3 regions of the Paramagnetospirillum sp. genome follow, and region 3 is predicted to be linked to each of the others. Evidence: riboswitches for the same ligand, from Rfam matches in the RefSeq annotation. Region 3 holds a riboswitch; each other region holds the start of a gene.
What was found. Region 3 has a riboswitch for cobalamin ahead of ACV4UZ_RS09230 (energy-coupling factor ABC transporter permease). Riboswitches for the same ligand answer to the same signal wherever they lie in the genome.
Positions count from the first base shown of each region.

Region 1 (5,800 bases), on a different contig from region 3:
GCGGTCTATGTGGAGGGTGCCAATCTGGCCGGCAGCTATCTGGCGGCCAACGCCGCCTACGTGGCCTTCAGCCCGTCCCTGGAGCGCTACGTGCTGGCCATTGCCGCCACCGACCCGCTCAGTACCTTCGACTGGGTGAACGAGGACTTCCAGATCGTTCCGGCCTACGGCTACTACACCGCCATGCGCTACTGGAACGGCACCCTGGCCCAGTTGCCCACTTTGGGAGACGGCCTGGCGGCGGCGCCCAGCCTGACCAAAGGCACGGTCCTGGGGGTGATGAACGTGCTGTCGCTGGTCGATCCCGCCAGCCAGACCACCCTGCTGTCCTACCTGCAGAACAAGCTGAAGCTGACCACCGGCCAGACCCTGACGGTCACCGGCCACTCCCTGGGCGGCGCCCTGTCGCCCACCCTGGCGCTCGCCCTGGTGGCCCAGGCCAAGGAATTCGCCTCCAGCAACACCGCCGGCCCGCTGACCGGCCTCGGCGCCTCCCAGGTCCAGGTCTACGCCACCGCCGGAGCCACGCCCGGCAACGCCGCCCTGGCGTCGCTGTTCGACGGCACCTTCAAGCCGGTGAGCGGCGGCAGCCAACCCTGGCAAACCTGGAATGCCGTGATCTACAACACCTACGATCTGGTGCCCAACGCCTGGGTCCCGGCGACCCTGAACACCATCCAGTCCAACTACGATTCGGCCTATTCGGGAGCCGTCGGCATCGGTGATTTCAACGATGTCATGGGGACGGTGATCAAGGCGGCCGGCGACTGGACGGCCCTCTACGGCTCCTGGGGGCCGCTGCGGGCGTCGTTCAACACGGGATTCGGTCCCGGAAGCTCGTGGAACAATTCCCTGGCCTACAACGCGGCCATTCCCGGCATCAACACGGTCCTGACCATGACCGAGGCCCAGATCGCCGCCTACAACACCACCAATTCCCAGCAGATCGCCAACCCGCAATTGCTGCCCTGGCTGGAGCAGATCGGCTTCCAGCACACCCACGCCTATGGCGAAGCCATCCTGGGTGCCCCGGTGCAGACCGCCGGCAGCCTGTAGCCGGACCAAGGCAGGCCCCCGGATTCCTCCGGGGGCCTGTTGGTTCAGCAGCCGAAGGCGAAGGCGGTCTCGGTGCCGTCGTCCCAGCCGTCCCACATGTAATCCTCGGCGATGCCGTCGGCGATCAGGCGGAAGGCGTAGCGGGCCTGATCGAGATAGAAGCCGCAATAGGCCCCGATCTCCGCCATGCCGCCATTGGCCTCATGCGCCTCGGCCGGACAGGGCGAACCGCAGAAATGCCGCACCGGACAGGTGGAGCAGGCCTTGATGTCCTCCACCTTGCGCCCGGTCACCAGCTTGAAGGCCGGACTGTCCAGCACGTCCTCCACCCTATCGGTGAACAGGTTGCCGCTGGCGAAGGCGGGCAGGCCGATGAATTCCGAGCAGGGAAACAGCGAGCCGTCGGGGGCCAGGGCGAAGAACGACCGCCCGCCGCCGCAGGGCGAGATGTCGCACATCAGCCGCCGTGCCGTCGGCGCCAGGATGGAGATCAGGATGTTGACGAAATTGGCCACCACCAGCTTGCGCCCCGTCTCGCGGTAGAGCTGGTGGGTGCGGTCCAAGGCCACCAGATAGGCCCTGGACACCGCCTGATCCTCGGCCCACGAGTCCTGCCCGCCCGGCTGGGTGCAGCGGACCACGTTCAGCATGCAGGCGGGCACCTCCTCGGCGTGGAGGAACTCCACCATCTCGGTCAGCTGGCCGAGATTCTCGCGGTTCATGGTGCAGATGACGTTGAAGCCGGCATAGCCCTTGAGGCGGCGGATGGCGTCCACCGTCGAGGCGAAGACGCCGTCGCCGCTCCAGCGCTTGCGCGAGCGGTCGGCCACCTCTGGCGTCGGCGCGTCCAGCGACAGGCCGATGCCACAGCCGCGCGAGGTCAGGAACGCCACCGCCTCGTCGTCCAGCAAGGTGGCGTTGGTCTGCACCCCGAAGCGGAAACGGTCGGAATAGCGGTCGATTGCCGCGAACATGGCGTCACGGTTGAGCAGCGGCTCGGCGCCGTGGAAGATGATCTGCGGCTTCCTGCCTTCCGGCACGGTGCGGGCGAAGTACGCGTCGAGGCGCGCCATGGCCTCCATCATCCTGTCGCGGCTCATATGCTCGCCGCTCTTGCGCATTTTCGGCGGGATGTAGCAGTACGAGCAATCCAGGTTGCAGCGTTCGGTGGGGTTGAAATAGACCGCCGAGGGCTTGAGATGGAAGCGCAGCATGTCCATCTCGCGGACGAAATCGCCGCGCTTGGCCCGCCAGTCGCGCTCCAAGGCGCCGTCGTCCAGGACGGTGTCCATCTCGTCCCTGCGCACCAGCGCCCAGAAGGCGGTGTCCGCGTCGATCAGGGCGGTGTAATCGGCGTGGCCGATCTCGAAGGTCTGGAGGCCGTCGGGAAGACGGCCCCCACGAAAGGGGGCCGCCTGGTTCACCGCTTCACCTGCTTATCCATCAGGACGTAATGGGACAGGCCGGTGCCCTCGGCGTCGCAGGTCTTGCGAACGGCGATGACGGAGGGACGCTTCTTGGTGTCGGTCTTGGTCATGGCGATAATCCTTGCGTATGCCAAAGGGGCTTTCCGGCCGGGGCGCGGACGCGCACCAGCCGAAACCCTTTGCCATCGGATTTCGCCCCTCGTTCAACCATCGTCTTGCAGGTCTTCTGGCTTTCGGATCAGCCACGAAACCACGCCTTCCCGGCTCGTCGCCAGTGGCCGGGCCCGCAAGGGCCCTGTGGTCCGTGTCCCCGATTACAGCGGCGGGACCGCCACGGAATTTCACCGTGTTCCGGGATGCAGGACGAACATGGCTCTACAATACCGCAATGGAGACGTCAAGTTCCGGCGGTTGTCGCGCCGAATGGGGCCTGCTATCGTCCGCTCCCCCATATTCAAGGAAGCAGGGTCATCATGAAGGACGTCTCCGTCGCCATCCTGGGAGCCAGCGGCTATACCGGCGCCGAGCTCGTGCGCCTGCTGGCGCTGCATCCGGCCTTCAAGATCAAGGTGATGACCGGCGACCGCAAGGCGGGCCAGTCCATGGATTCGGTCTTCCCCCATCTGGGCGGGCTGAAGCTTCCCGATCTGGTCGCCATCGACCAGGTGGATTTCAAGAGTGTGGACGCGGTGTTCTGCTGCCTGCCCCACGGCACCACCCAGGAGGTGATCGCCGCCCTGCCCGCTTCGGTCAAGGTGGTGGACCTGTCGGCCGATTTCCGGCTGTTCGACGTGGACACCTACGCCCAGTGGTACGGCCACGAGCACCGGGCGCCGGAACTCCAGAAGCAGGCGGTCTACGGCCTGACCGAGCTGGCGCGCGGCGCGGTTACCAAGGCGCGGCTGGTGGCCAATCCCGGCTGCTATCCCACCTCGGTGCAGCTGCCCCTGATTCCGCTGCTCCGCGCCGGGCTGATCGAGGCCACCGACATCGTCATCGACGCCAAGTCGGGCGTGTCGGGCGCCGGGCGCGCCGCCAAGGAGGCCAACCTCTACACCGAGGTGACCGAGGGCATGCATGCCTATGGCGTGGCCAGCCACCGCCATTCCCCCGAGATCGAGCAGGGCCTGTCCGAGGCCGCCGGCGCTCCGGTGCTGGTGACCTTCACCCCCCACCTGATCCCCATGAGCCGGGGCATGCTGTCGACCATCTACGTCAAGACCAGGGGCGGGGCCAAGGCCGCCGACCTGCGCGCCCGGCTGGCCGCCACCTACAAGGACGAGGCCTTCGTCCGGGTGTGTTCCGAGGGCGTGGTGCCCCACACGCGGCACGTGCGCGGCTCCAACCATTGCCTGATGAGCGTGTTCGACGACCGGGTGCCCGGGCGGATCATCATCACCTCGGTGATCGACAATCTGGTCAAGGGCGCCTCGGGTCAGGCGCTGCAGAACATGAACCTGATGTTCGGCCTGCCCGAGACCCTGGGTCTCGAACAGCAACCCCTGTTCCCGTGAGGACCTGAAATGAGCGGCAACGTCATGCCCTTCCAGGGCGTCAGCCCGACCATCGGCGAAAACGTCTTCATCGCGCCCACCGCCACGGTGATCGGCGACACGGTGATCGGCGCCGGCACCTCGGTGTGGTTCAACTGCGTCATCCGCGGCGACGTCCACGAGATCCGCATCGGCGAACGCACCAACATCCAGGACGGCACCATCGTCCACGTCACCGGCGGCAAGCTGGGCACCTATATCGGCTCGGACATCACCATCGGCCACGGCGCCATCCTGCACGCCTGCACCCTGGAAGACGCCTGCTTCATCGGCATGGGCGCCGTGGTGCTGGACGGCGCCGTGGTGGAATCGGGGGCCATGGTGGCGGCGGGCGCGGTGGTGACGCCGGGCAAGCGGGTTCAGAAGGGCGAATTGTGGGGCGGCAACCCGGCCAGGATGCTGCGCCGGTTGAGCGACGAGGAGATCGCCTTCTTCCCGGTCTCGGCTGAAAAGTACGTGGAACTCGCCGCCAAGTATATCAAGGGCTGAGGCTGGCCCGGCGCCATACTTGCGCAGGGACTGGCGCCCTCCTACTCTTGCCGGCCTGGGGACGAGATGGGGTGGTGATGGCTGAGAAGCGGAACAAGGGTGGCCTGAAGACGGCGCTGGCCCGCCCTCTGGCGGTTCTCGGCCGGCTGATGGGCGGCGGCGGCAAGCCGGCGCCCGCCGCCAAGGCCAGGGAGACCGCCCCGACCTCCCTGGTGGACGATTCCTTCACCCTGGCGCTGGAAGGGCTGCTGGCCGAGGATGACGGCCAGTACCAGACCAAGCTGCACCTGATCTCGCTGGTGGAGTTCCACGAGGCGGTGGGCGACAAATGGGCCCGCATCGCCGAAAAGGTCATGCTGATCGCCGAGGGCGTCATCAACCTGCATCTGGGAGCCGGCAACGTCTTCGGCCGCAAGGGCCCCGACCTGTTCGTCCTGGTCTTCCGCAACACCCCCGCGCCCGAGGCGCGCCGCCGTGCCGTGCGCATCGCCCAGGACCTGGGCACAAGGCTGGTGGGCAGCCAGTTCGCCGGGCACGACCGCCCCCTGGCGCTGGCGGCCGAGATCACCCTGGCCGACGCCCTGGACGACGACGGCGAGCTGAACCTGGAGGCCCTGGCCGCCGCCGTGACCGAAACCCGGGCGGTGATCGCCGAGCAGGTCCCTGCCCGCCCTCCCATCGCCTCTCCCGAGGAGGACGCCCCCCGGCGCGACAGGGGACCGCAATGGGAGGCCATGAGCGTGGCCGAACGCAACCGGATCGATCCCAACTGGCGCGACGCCCCCGTGGACGGCGCCGCCCGGAGCAAGAGCGACCCCAATTGGCAACCGGTCGCCGCCGGACGCCCGGCCGAAGACGTCGCTCCCGGCCTGGACATGGCGCCGCCGCTTCCCGGCGACGCGGCCCTGTCCCTGGTCTGGCGCCCCACCTGGATGGAAGAGGGCGAGGTGATCGGCGCCTACCGCGCCAACGCGCAGCGGGTGGACGAGCCGGGCCAGCCCGCCTACGAGGGCAGCCGCGCCTATCCCGCCACCGACGGCGAGTCCATCGTCCGGCTCGACCGCTTCGTGGCCGGCGCGGCGGTGCGCGGCATCAAGGCGGCCCTGTCCGACGGCAGCCCCGCTTGCATGGTGGTGCCGCTGCATTGGGGCTCGCTCGGCACCTCGGCCCGCATGTCGGTGCTGGCCCCCTTCGCCGACATTCCCGAGGCGGCGCGCAGTCGGGGGCTGATCATCGACCTGTTCGGCCTGCCCGCCAATCTGGCCCCCATCGCCC
Region 1 is NZ_JBZVFI010000015.1:114,760-120,559, forward strand. It holds gene ACV4UZ_RS12545 (lipase family protein) at 1-1,056, shown strand, start outside; gene cbpB (peptide-modifying radical SAM enzyme CbpB) at 1,101-2,480, opposite strand; gene cbpA (modified peptide precursor CbpA) at 2,477-2,593, opposite strand; cobalamin riboswitch at 2,683-2,881, opposite strand; gene argC (N-acetyl-gamma-glutamyl-phosphate reductase) at 2,954-3,997, shown strand; gene ACV4UZ_RS12565 (gamma carbonic anhydrase family protein) at 4,007-4,525, shown strand; gene ACV4UZ_RS12570 (hypothetical protein) at 4,603-5,800, shown strand, end outside.
Region 1: another riboswitch for cobalamin. It lies ahead of cbpA (modified peptide precursor CbpA); the one in region 3 lies ahead of ACV4UZ_RS09230 (energy-coupling factor ABC transporter permease).

Region 2 (5,800 bases), on a different contig from region 3:
CGGATGGCGCCGTTGAAGCCGTGGACGAAACGCCCCACCTCGTCGTCGGAGGTCACTCCGGCGGAACAGCTGAAATCGCCGCGCCGCACCCGGTCCATCACCATCCCCACCACCCGCATGGGGCCGGTGATGTTGAAGGTGACCACGAACAGCAGGATTTCCACCGCCACCAGCAGCGCCACCAGGGTGACGACGCCCAAGTCGATGAGAATCTCCTGCAGCCGGCCCCGCACGTAGTCCTGGTCCATGCCCACGTGGATGTGGCCGATGCGCCCGCCCTTGACCGTCAGCGGCAGCGCCATGTCGATGAAGCCGCCCACCGAGACCTTGCGCGGATGCTCCATCTCGGCGGAGAAATCGGCCCCGCCATAGACGGCTTCCAGGGCGAAACGCTCGGCGCCCTCGGCGAACAGCACCTTGCCGCCGCGATCGGTGATCGCCAGATAGCGCAGCTCCGGATTGGCGGCCAGGACGGGAGCGAAGAACTCCCCCACCCCGCGCAGCTGGTCCAGCGGAATGCCGTAGCCCACCGCCCGCTCCACCGACGCTTCCAGGTCGCGGCCGATGGCCTCGGCCTTCTTGTCCATCTCGGGAACCAGGCCACGGCTGAACTCGTCGGTGGCCTGATGGGCCACCCACCCCACCGGCGGCACCAGCACCAGGATCACCAGCAGCAGCAGGCGGACGAACAGGGGCCGGGTGCGGTCGAGGATCATGGCCGCCCCCTCACATCAGCCGGTCGAGACGGCCGACCTCGTCGGTGGCGTCCCTGACGTGGTCGATGGTCTCGCGGGTCTTGCCGACGAATTCGGCGAAACGTTCCTCGAAGGAATCGCCGCCGGCCTCGGGCACGGCGTGGCCGCCCACGGACAGCACCTCGCCCATGGCCTTCTCCATGCTGCCCAGCTTGCGCCCGACGACGCCGAACAGGATGTAAAGCCCGCCCACCGCCACCGCCGAGGCCGCCAGCAACGCCATGGCGATGCTTTTCAGCAACTGGCCCAGCAGGCCGGAAACGCCCTTCTCCACATAGGCGGTGGGATAGCGCAGCACCACGCCGCCTTCCACCTTGCCCAGGCTGTTGACCAGGGGCAGGCCGACGATCAGGTTGTCCTCGTCCACCACGCTGAACGATTGCTGCATGCCGCTGCGGATGGCCTCGGCCAGGGAATCCGGCACCCTGGTGCCGATGGCGCCGCGATCGGTGTCGAACAGCACCTCGCCCCGGTGGTCGTAGACCTCCACCGCCAGGATCTGGGCGTCGCGGGATTTCTCGCGCTCGATGATCTCCTGAACCTGACGCAGCTGACGCAGGGCGAACCCCAGGTTGAGACTGTCCTCGATCCGCTTCTTGATGGTGAACACCACGAAGGAATAGCGCGACTGCACCTGGGCGGAATAGACGCTTTCGAACTTGTAGTAGGCGAAGAAGGCGGTCACCAGCAGGGTGGACAGCAGGATGGAGACCAGGGCCAGCGACACCTTGCGCGCCAGCGACCAGCGCACGGGACGCGCCGGAGGAAGGCAGGCGCCACCTCCGCCCGCGATACTGGATTGCCCCATCAATTCCAAGACCCGTATCCTTCCCACCGGGCAACGGTTGAACCCGGCCGCCGAAGCGATTAGAAGCAGGTTCCGTTTATAGGATATTTACCGAAGCCGTCCAAGAGCGCGGCGGGCTGAATTCCCAGGAATTTCGGAGAATCTTCTCCCCTTGACCAATGATATGGAACCTCGAGCAAAAGATTCCAATGACTTCACCACAAGGGCATACAGTGTTCACCTCATCCGATGCTATACAAGCGACATATCCGGTCGGAATTTTCGACTCCGGGGTGGGCGGACTGACTGTCGCCGCAGCCATTCGACGCAGCATGCCCGATGAACGCCTGCTTTACCTGGGCGACGTGGCCCGCCAGCCCTACGGCACCAAGTCGCCGCGCACCGTGACCCGCTACGCGGTCCAGGCGGCTGAATTTCTGGTTGAGAAGGGGATCAAGGCCCTGGTGGTGGCCTGCAACACCGCCTCGGCGGTGGCGCTGGACGCCATTGCCGAACGCTTTCCGGACCTGCCGGTCCTCGGCGTGGTCGAGGCCGGGGCCGACGGCGCGGCGCGGGCATCGGCCCAAGGGCGCATCGTGGTGGCCGCCACCGAAGGAACCTGCCGCTCGCGGGCCTATGAGCGCGCCATCGCGCGGCGGCGCGGGGACGCCCGGGTCCGCTGCGTCCCCTGCCCGCTGTTCGTCGCCCTGGCCGAGGAAGGGCTGACCGACGGCCCCATCGTCGAGAGCGTGGCCCGCCACTACCTGGAATCGCTGTTCGAGGGCAGCGAGAAGGGCGATTGCCTGGTCCTGGGCTGCACCCATTTCCCGCTGCTGGCCCCCGCCCTGGCCCGGCTGGCCGGGCCGGACGTTACCCTGGTGGATTGCGCCGAGGCGACGTCCTCCATGCTGGTCCGCATGCTGCGGGGGCGCGAGGCTCCCAAGGGAAGCGGCGGCGGCCTGCGGCTGATCTCCACCGACGCGCCGGAACGCTTTTCCCGCATGGTGGGCAGGCTGTTCCCGGCCATGGGGCCGTCGCCGGCGGTGGAACTGGCCGACCTCTAGCAGGAGGCGGGGCAGTCCCCGGTGGCCTGGGAATAAAGCTCGTCCACCAGGATACGGGCGACACCCGGGGTCAGGCTCGAATCGCGCGCCAGCAGCACCGCCCGCGCCGCGTCGCGCTCCTCGGCGCAATCCAGGCCCATCCGCCGAGCGGCGGCGATGGCGCTGCCGATGATCCCGATGAGTGAGCCGTTCATGTCCTGCCCCGAATGCCGTCCGTTGGAATCTGTCCACTTCAGGATGGAACCCATTGATCGGGCAGGCCAGCTTCGAAGCGAAAGGATTTGTGAGTCCATGTGACGCAGTCCGACGGATTCAGGCATGACTCCATCCGAAGTCCTATGCCGGATCCACGTGCACGCCCCATTCGGTCTATGCCCGATCCGCCGGCTTGACCGTCTCGACGCGGCGAGTGTACCTCTTGAAGCGCGTGCTGGTTCCCCGCCGGACAAAGTCCTGGGGATTAAAATGGGAACGCGGTGAGGACGACCCGATCGGGGCCGAAACCGTGGCTGCCCCCGCAACTGTGAGCGGTAAGTCTTTGTCCGAAGATGCCACTGGGGATTCCCCGGGAAGGCTGGACCAAGACGGTGACCCGCAAGCCAGGAGACCTGCCTCACGCCGTCGCCCATCCGTTCGAGCGGGGTGTCTCAGCGGTACGGAAGTCTCTTCCGAACGTGGTGACGTGTTTGTCGTCGTCCCGTTCGGATTCCGGGTGCCCGCCCGCTCTCCGACCGGATCGAATGTCGTTGTCCTGACCGGCCCGCCGTCGCGTGTCCGGTCCATCCGCGGCCGCCCCTGGCCGCGGAGCAGGCCCATCCTTGCCCGGAGTCCACCATGCGAAAGATTTCCCTTCACCAGTTCAAAGTCCGTGCCCACGCCGCCCTGGGGACGGTGATTCTTCTCGCCGGGATCGCCCCGGCCTCGGCCCACGAGATGTGGCTGGGGGTCGAGGCCGGACGCGTCGAGGTGCGCTACGGCCATCCCGGCGACCTTTCCTTGCCGGAAAAGGCCCGCCTTTACGAGCTGTCGGCAATGGGCGGCGGCGGAAAGTCCGCCGTGCCGCGCGACCGTTTCGAGGTGGCCGGCGGCCGCCTGTCGGTGCCGCTGCCCGCCGGAACATCCATGGTCGTCGCCCGCTACGACAACGGCTTTTGGGTCAAGACCGCCGACGGCTACCGCAACACCAGCCGCCACAACCTGCCCGACAATCTGAGCAGCGTCTGGTCGGAGAAGTACGCCAAGCTGCTGCTCGACGGAGCGGGAAGCACCCGGCCCGCCGGTCACCGTCTCGAACTGGTGCCCCTGGCCGACCCCTATGGCCTGAAGCCCGGCGAGAAGCTGCGGCTGCGGGTGGACTACGCCGGCAAGCCCCTGGCGGGAGCCAAGGTGGAGATCGGCGACGGCAAGACCGAGGCGGACCCGCCGGTGACGGTCGCCGCCGACGGCCGGGGGCTCATCGCCGTGGACCTTCTGCCGGGGGAAACCGTGCTGCTCGTCGAGCACCAGGGGCCGGGAACCTTTCCCAATCTCGCCGCCAAGGACCAGATGGCCGCCGCCCTGACCATCGTTCGTCCTTAAGAATATACTTATATTCCCTTCCGGCCCGGCCAGACTCCAATGTTCAGACGTCAGCACTCAAAAGATGAAGTTTGCCGGAGCGCCGTTCACGGTGTCAGTATCGGCGCCGGAAGGGGATCAATTCATCCCGAACACTTCGCCATTGACTCCAGGAAGGGCGAGGCCTACACGATAATCTTTCGCAATAGCGAATTAGAGTGTTTTTATATTATGGCTTTGCGCATGTACGGAGTGATGCATCATCTGCGGAGCCGGGCCTCGTCCGTCGCCCGCCTGCTGATGCTCGCCCTTTGCCTGCAGCTGGCCGTGCCGCTGCTCGACCTGGGTGGCATCGCCGCCCAGGCCGGCGAGGCGGCCTTCCGCGCCGACCTGCAATCCTCGCTGTGCCACGAGGGCAAGAGCGAGGCGGCACCGGACCAGGATCCGGCCTCGCCGTCCCAGGTCAAGCACTGCATCTTCTGCCTGCCCATGGCGGGAACGCCGGCCGCCGCCGGGGCCGTCCCCCAGACTCCTCTTCCCGGTCGGGCGCAAGAAGCGCGCCTTCCCGCCGTCGATGACCAGACCCCGGCATCCACGCGCCCGGTCTTCGCCCGCTCCCGCGCGCCTCCCGCCGATCCTCGCATCGCCTGAACCCGGTTCCCGTTCGGTTTTTCGAGGATTCCCATGCCTGCCGCATTCCATTGCCGCGCGCCGCTGCGCGCCTCCGTGTCCCTGTTCGCCCTTCTGCTGGCCGTTCCCGCCCTCGCCCAGGAGGCCGCCCCCGATATGCCCGAGGTGGTGATCTCCACCGGCAGGGAAACCGCCGACGGCCCGGTCCAGGGCTACCGCGCCAAGCGCTCGGCCAGCGCCACCAAGACCGACACTCCCCTGATCGACACGCCGCAGAGCGTCACGGTGGTGCCCAAGGCGGTGCTGGAGGACACCAACGCCTCCACCGCCGACAAGGCGCTGGAATACGTGCCGGGCACCGCCAAGGGCAACACCTTCGGCGGCCTCAACACCTATGACAGCATCATGCGCGGCTTCCGCACCTCGATCTCGGCGCGCAACGGCTTCACCGCCGGCCGGCGCTACGATTCCTCCTCCGATGCCGCCAACGTGGAACGGGTCGAGGTGCTGATGGGGCCGTCGGCCCAGATCTACGGCCGCAGCGATCCCGGCGGCATGTACAACATCATCACCAAGAAGCCGCTGAACGAATCCTTCACCGAGATCAAGGCCGAGTTCGGCTCGTTCAACACCTATCGCGGCACCGCCGACGTCAACATCGCCCCCGAGGCGGACAAATCCATCCTGGGCCGCGTCAACCTGGCGGTCGAGGACAGGGAAAGCTTCCGCGACCATGTCAGCTCCCACCGCCGGCTGTTCGCGCCCACCATGTCGTGGCAGGGCAGCGGCGACACCCGCGCGGTGTTCGACCTGGAATACCTGCACGACGAACGGACCTTCGATCGCGGCGTGGTGGCGGTCAACGGCGACGTCAAGGCGCTGCCCGCCAACCGCTTCCTGGGCGAGCCCAACGACAACCGCATCGCCATGGACAATCTGATGGGGTCGCTGCGGCTGGAGCACGACCTCAACGCCGATTGGACCCTGCGCACCCTGGTGATGGCCAA
Region 2 is NZ_JBZVFI010000007.1:14,426-20,225, reverse strand. It holds gene ACV4UZ_RS04990 (MFS transporter) at 1-716, opposite strand, end outside; gene ACV4UZ_RS04985 (hypothetical protein) at 727-1,506, opposite strand; gene murI (glutamate racemase) at 1,722-2,606, shown strand; gene ACV4UZ_RS04975 (hypothetical protein) at 2,603-2,800, opposite strand; cobalamin riboswitch at 3,020-3,236, shown strand; gene ACV4UZ_RS04970 (DUF4198 domain-containing protein) at 3,441-4,184, shown strand; gene ACV4UZ_RS04965 (DUF2946 family protein) at 4,395-4,814, shown strand; gene ACV4UZ_RS04960 (TonB-dependent siderophore receptor) at 4,848-5,800, shown strand, end outside.
Region 2: another riboswitch for cobalamin. It lies ahead of ACV4UZ_RS04970 (DUF4198 domain-containing protein); the one in region 3 lies ahead of ACV4UZ_RS09230 (energy-coupling factor ABC transporter permease).

Region 3 (5,800 bases):
CCCCTCCCTTCCTTTTTCCCCAAAAGGCCATCCCTTCCAGGGGACTGGAGAAAGGTAATATGGGGCCGTTATCGCCTTTTGCTAAGGGGAATCAGCACACGGTGCAGCGGGTCATGGGCAGGTCGCGCCGGATCCAGCCCGGCCCGGCGCTTGATCCCGCCATGCCCTCCGACACGTCGAGGATACGGGTGAAGCCGGCATCGGCCAGCGCCTTGGCGACCGAGGCCGAGCGGTTGCCGGTGCGGCAGATGAGCGCGATGGGGGCGTTGCGGTCGCCCTTGGCGGCGGCCAGCAGGTCGCGCACGAAGCCGGCCCCGCCCTCGGGGTGGCGCATGGGAATCAGCCTGGCGCCGTCGGCCACTCCGGTCTGCTTCCATTCCTCGGGCTGGCGGATGTCCACCAGCACCACCTCGCCCTTCCTGGCCGCCTGCAGCGCCTCGGGGGCCGAGATGGTCTTGACCTCCGCCAAAGCGGGGAAGGCCAGGGAGAGCAGCAGGACGGCGGACAGCAGGACACGCATGGGGAACCTCGTTTGTTGAGGCCTTGCTAATACACCTTCCGCCGTGTCGCCAGCAAGGCCACAGCCTCGTCGCGGGTGCGCACCCCCAATTCCAGCAGCAGCGGCGGTTCCAGCCCGCAGGCCGCCAGGGATTCGCGGTCGGCCAGCACGTGGGCGGCCTCGCCCTGGGCGATCACCCTTCCGCCCTGGAACAGCGCCACCCGGTCGGCGAACTCGTAGGCCAGATCCACCTCGTGGGTGGTGAAGACCAGGGTGGTGCCCGCCCGGGCCAGACGGTCCAGCGCCGCCAGCAGGCGCTTGGCCCCCGGATGGTCGAGACCGGCCAGGGGTTCGTCCAGCAGCAGCACCTCGGGCTCCATGGCCAGGGCGCCGGCGATGGCGACGCGCTTCTTCTGCCCGAAGGACAGCATGTGGGTGGCGCGCCCGGCCAGGTCAAGGATGCCCAGCGCGTCCAGCGCCGCCTCCACCCGCCGCCGGGTCTCCGCCTCCGACAGGCCGAGATTGAGCGGCCCGAACGACACGTCCTCGGCCACGGTGGCGGCGAACAGCTGGTCGTCGGGTTCCTGCAGCACCAGACCGACCCTCTTGCGCCAGCCGGTCAGCGCAGCCCGCGAATGGCCCATGACTTCGCCGTCGAGGAACACCGCGCCGGACGCGGGCTTCAGGGTGCCGTTGAGATGCAGCAGCAAGGTGGTCTTGCCCGCCCCGTTGGGGCCGAGCACGGCCAGCCGCCGCCCCCGCTCCACCGCGAGATCAAGACCGGCGAGCGCCGCGACGCCGCCGGGATAGGCATAGGAAAGCCCCTTGGCCTCGAGGATCAGGCCAGCCACAGGCTCACCCCCGCCAGCAGGGCGTGGCCGCCCAGGATCGACGCCAGCACCGGGCCGGAGGCCGGCCGCGCCGCCGACAGCATGGGCAGCGAGCCGTCGAAGCCCCGCGCCGCCAGCCCCACCTCCAGCCGCCGCGCCCGGTCCAGGGCGCGCGGCAGCAGCTGGGCGATCAACAGGCCCAGCGAGCGCATCTGCCGCCTTGGCCCGAACCAGCCGAGCCGGGCCTGCTGCGCCGTGCGGATGGCGGCGGCCTGATCGAGCAGCAGGAAGATGAACGTCCAGGTCAGCAGCATGATCTCGGCGATCTCGGCGGACAGGCCCAGCCGGCGGAGTCCCCGCACCAGATCGGGGGCCGGCGTGGTGGCGGCCAGCAGCAGCAGGGCGGCGACCGAGGCCGACGCCCGCAGCACCACCTGGGCGGCCCGCACTCCCTGGTCGGCGGCCAGACGCAGCCCCTGGGAATCAACGTCCACCGCCAGGGCGGCCGCCCCGGTCAGCACGAAGCCGAGCGGAATCGCGTTGAGCCGCAGCCAGTCGCCCGGCGGCACCTTCGCCGCCCCCAGAGCCAGGCCCCAGGCGACGGCCAGCACCAGCGCCGCCCCCGGAAAGGGAGGCAGCGCCAGGGCCAGCAGCAGCAGGCCGAGGGCGAGCGCCGCCTTCTCGGCCGCCGCCCGCTTTCGCCATGGTCCCGTCTGGGACAGACGGTCGATGGAAAGCGTCACGTCTTCCGCCGGCCGTGCCGCCGTCCGATGACGTAGCCCAGCAGCCCGGCCCCGAAGGCGGCCTGCAGCGCGAACAGCACTCCCTCCATTTCCTTGGAGGGCTGCCAGAAGGGTTCGGTCCACTTCTCGTACCCGGGATTGCTGGACGCCACCACCTCGCTGGCGGCGTCGTCGGTGCCGCCGAACCTGGCGTCGGGCATCATCACCAGCGGAGCGGCGATGATCAGGGCGGCGGCGCCCAGCAGCAGGGAGTTGGTGCGCGCGCTCATGCCCGGACTCCCTCGATGCGAAGCTGGCGGGCCTTCAGGGCGTTCATCACCACCACGGTGACCAGTCCCTCGGCCACCGCCAGGGGCAATTGGGTGACGGCGAAGATGCCGGAGAACTTGGCGTAGGCGCCGGCGAAGCCGGTCTCGGCGTCGGGGAAGGCCAGCGCCAGCTGCAGCGACGTCACCAGATAGGTGGCGAGGTCGCCCAGGAACGCGGCCAGGAACACCGCCACCGCGAAGGGCACGCCCAGGCGCCCGGCCAGCCTCCACACGCCATAGGCCACCCACGGCCCGGCGATGGCCATGGAAAAGACGTTGGCCCCCAGGGTGGTGAGGCCGCCATGGGCCAGCAGCAGGCCCTGGAACAGCAGGACGATGGTACCGATCACCGCCATGATTCCGGGGCCGAACTGCATGGCGCCCAGCGCCGTGCCGGTGGGATGGGAGCACGAGCCGGTGACGCTGGGCAGCTTCAGCGCCGACAGCACGAAGGTGAAGCCGGCCGCCGCCGCGATGTCGAGCCGCGCCTCGGGCCGGTCGGCCAGGATGCGCTTCAAGGAGCGCGCGCCCGCCACCACGAAGGGGGCGGAGACGAGGCTCCAGGCCACGGCGTGCCCGGCGGGAAGGAACCCTTCCATGATATGCATGATGAACAGACTCCGTTCGTCGAGAGACAATCCCTGTCGCTGCGAAACGGAAAACTGACCCGACGGCACACCCCGGCCGAACGGGCTCGCTAGCGACTCTCGATGATGGCAGGTCTCCTGACTCGCGGGTCGTTGGGTCCGGCATAGCCTTCCCAGCCCTTCATTTGGGCCAGTGGCGTCTCTGGGGCCGGAACCTCTCCGCCTACAGTTGCGGGGGCAGTCGCGGAATTGACCCTCTTTTCGAGGGCCGCACCACGTTCCCATTTTCACCCCGCGCCCTCTCGGATCGCGGGGAACCATCGCGGGGCACTATAATTTCGCCATGATCGGGATGCAAACCATTCCCGGGGCTTGTCTTCAGATGTCATCCCGAGGAGCATGGCGACGAGGGATCTCCTCCTGCTCCGGCCCGTCCGAGCAAACGGAGATCCCTCGCGTCCGCTCGGGATGACAGGTCAATTGCAAAGGGGTTCAGCCGTGTCCCATACCATCGCCCTGGTCGACGACGACCGCAACATCCTGACCTCGGTCTCGATGGCGCTGGAGGCCGAGGGCTTCAAGGTGCGCACCTATACCGACGGGGCCGAGGCCCTGCGCGGCCTGACCAACCAGCCCGCCGACCTTGCGGTGCTCGACATCAAGATGCCGCGCATGGACGGCATGGAGCTGTTGCAGCGCCTGCGCAAGCAATCGGCCATTCCGGTGATCTTCCTCACCTCCAAGGACGACGAGATCGACGAGCTGCTGGGCCTGCGCATGGGCGCCGACGACTACATCAAGAAGCCGTTCTCGCAGAAGCTGCTGATCGAGCGCATCCGCGCCCTGATCCGCCGCCTGGAGGCCAACGCCGCCGGCGCGGCCGAGCCGGGCGGCGAGACCCTGGTGCGCGGCGAGCTGGTGCTCGACCCCGGCCGCCACGTCTGCACCTGGAAGGGGCGCGCCGTCGACCTCACCGTGACCGAGTTCCTGCTGCTGAAGTCGCTGGCCACCCGCCCCGGCCACGTCAAGAACCGCGACCAGCTGATCGACGCGGCCTATGGCGAATCCATCTACGTGGACGACCGCACCATCGACAGCCACATCAAGCGGCTGCGCAAGAAGTTCCGCGAGGTGGACGACGAGTTCGGCCAGATCGAGACCCTGTACGGCGTCGGCTACCGTTATCGGGATGAGTGAAGCCAAGCCTTCCCGGCGGCGGCTGCCCCGCTGGCGGCTGCTGGCCTCGCCGCTGACCCGGCGCATCCTGCTGGTCAACCTGCTGGCCCCCGTCGTGCTGGTGGTGGGCGTGTTCTATCTCGACCGCTACAAGCAGGGACTGATCCGCGCCGAGCTGGACGGGCTGGGCACCCAGGCCGAGATGGTGGCGGGCGCCATCGGCGAGGGCGCCGTCTTCGAGGAGGAGATGGGCTTCTTCGAGATCAACCCCGACATGGCGCAGCAGATGGTCCGCCGTCTGTCCGAGCCGGCCAAGTTCCGCGCCCGCCTGTTCGACTCGGTGGGTGATCTCGCCGCCGATTCCCGCGTGGTGGGCGGCGCCAAGGGCTCCATCTACATCGAGGAGCTGCCGCCGCCCACGCCGCCGCACTGGAGCGACCGGCTGGCGCGGCAATGGGACCGCTGGGCGCGCTGGATGCCCAGGGACGAGTCCCTGCCCCTTTACCGCGACCATTCCAACGCCCGGGCCGACGATTTCGAGGAGGCCATGGCCGCCATGGCCGGGCGGAGCGCCTGGGTGGTGCGCTCGCGCAAGAACGGCACCCTGATGCTGTCGGTGGCGGTGCCGGTGCAGCGCTACAAGCAGGTGGTCGGCGCGCTCTTGATCACCGCCGACGGCGCCAACATCGCCCGCTCGCTGTTCCAGGTGCGCATCGCCATCCTGGAGGCCTTCGCCGTGTCCCTGGCGCTGACCATCGGCGTGTCGCTCTACATGGCCGGCACCATCGCCCGGCCCATCCGCCGCCTGGCGCTCGCCGCCGAGCGGGTGCGCCACGGCCAGGGCCGCGTCCACGCCATCCCCGACCTGTCGCGGCGCAAGGACGAGATCGGCGAGCTGTCACTGGCCCTGAAGGAAATGACCGAGGCCCTGTGGCGGCGCATGGACGCCATCGAGGCCTTCGCCGCCGACGTGGCCCACGAGATCAAGAATCCCCTGACGTCCCTGCGCTCGGCGGTCGAGACGGCGGCGCGCATCGAGGACCCGGAAAAGCGCGCCCGCCTGATGGCCATCGTGCTGGACGACGTGGGCCGCCTGGACCGGCTGATCAGCGACATCTCGGACGCGTCCAGGGTCGATGCCGAGATGAGCCGCGCCGAAACCGGCCCGGTGACCCTGGCCGCCATGCTCGACACCATGGCCGAGATCTACCGCGGCACCTGCGAGGACCGGGGCCTGCGCTTCCAGGTGGAGCGCCCCGAGGACGATCCCCTGCTGGTCCAGGGCATCGAATCCCGGCTGGTCCAGGTGCTGCGCAACCTGATCGCCAACGCCGCCTCGTTCAGCCCCGAGGGCGGGCGGATCACCCTGGCCGCCCGGCGGGACGGCGCCCGCATCCTGCTCACCGTCGAGGACCAGGGGCCGGGCATCCCCGAAGGCAAGCTGGAATCCGTGTTCGAGCGCTTCTACTCCGAACGGCCCGAGGGCGAGAAGTTCGGCACCCATTCCGGCCTGGGCCTGTCCATCTCGCGCCAGATCGTCGAGGCCCACGGAGGAACCATCCGCGCCGAGAACCGCGAGGGGGGCGGCGCGCGCTTCACGGTGAGCCTGCCTGCGCTTGCCTGAGGGCCGGCCCACCTTGTCATCCCGAGGCGAAGC
Region 3 is NZ_JBZVFI010000011.1:229,223-235,022, forward strand. It holds gene ACV4UZ_RS09210 (rhodanese-like domain-containing protein) at 92-520, opposite strand; gene ACV4UZ_RS09215 (energy-coupling factor ABC transporter ATP-binding protein) at 547-1,350, opposite strand; gene cbiQ (cobalt ECF transporter T component CbiQ) at 1,338-2,072, opposite strand; gene ACV4UZ_RS09225 (energy-coupling factor ABC transporter substrate-binding protein) at 2,069-2,341, opposite strand; gene ACV4UZ_RS09230 (energy-coupling factor ABC transporter permease) at 2,338-2,988, opposite strand; cobalamin riboswitch at 3,079-3,304, opposite strand; gene ACV4UZ_RS09235 (response regulator transcription factor) at 3,466-4,164, shown strand; gene ACV4UZ_RS09240 (stimulus-sensing domain-containing protein) at 4,157-5,767, shown strand.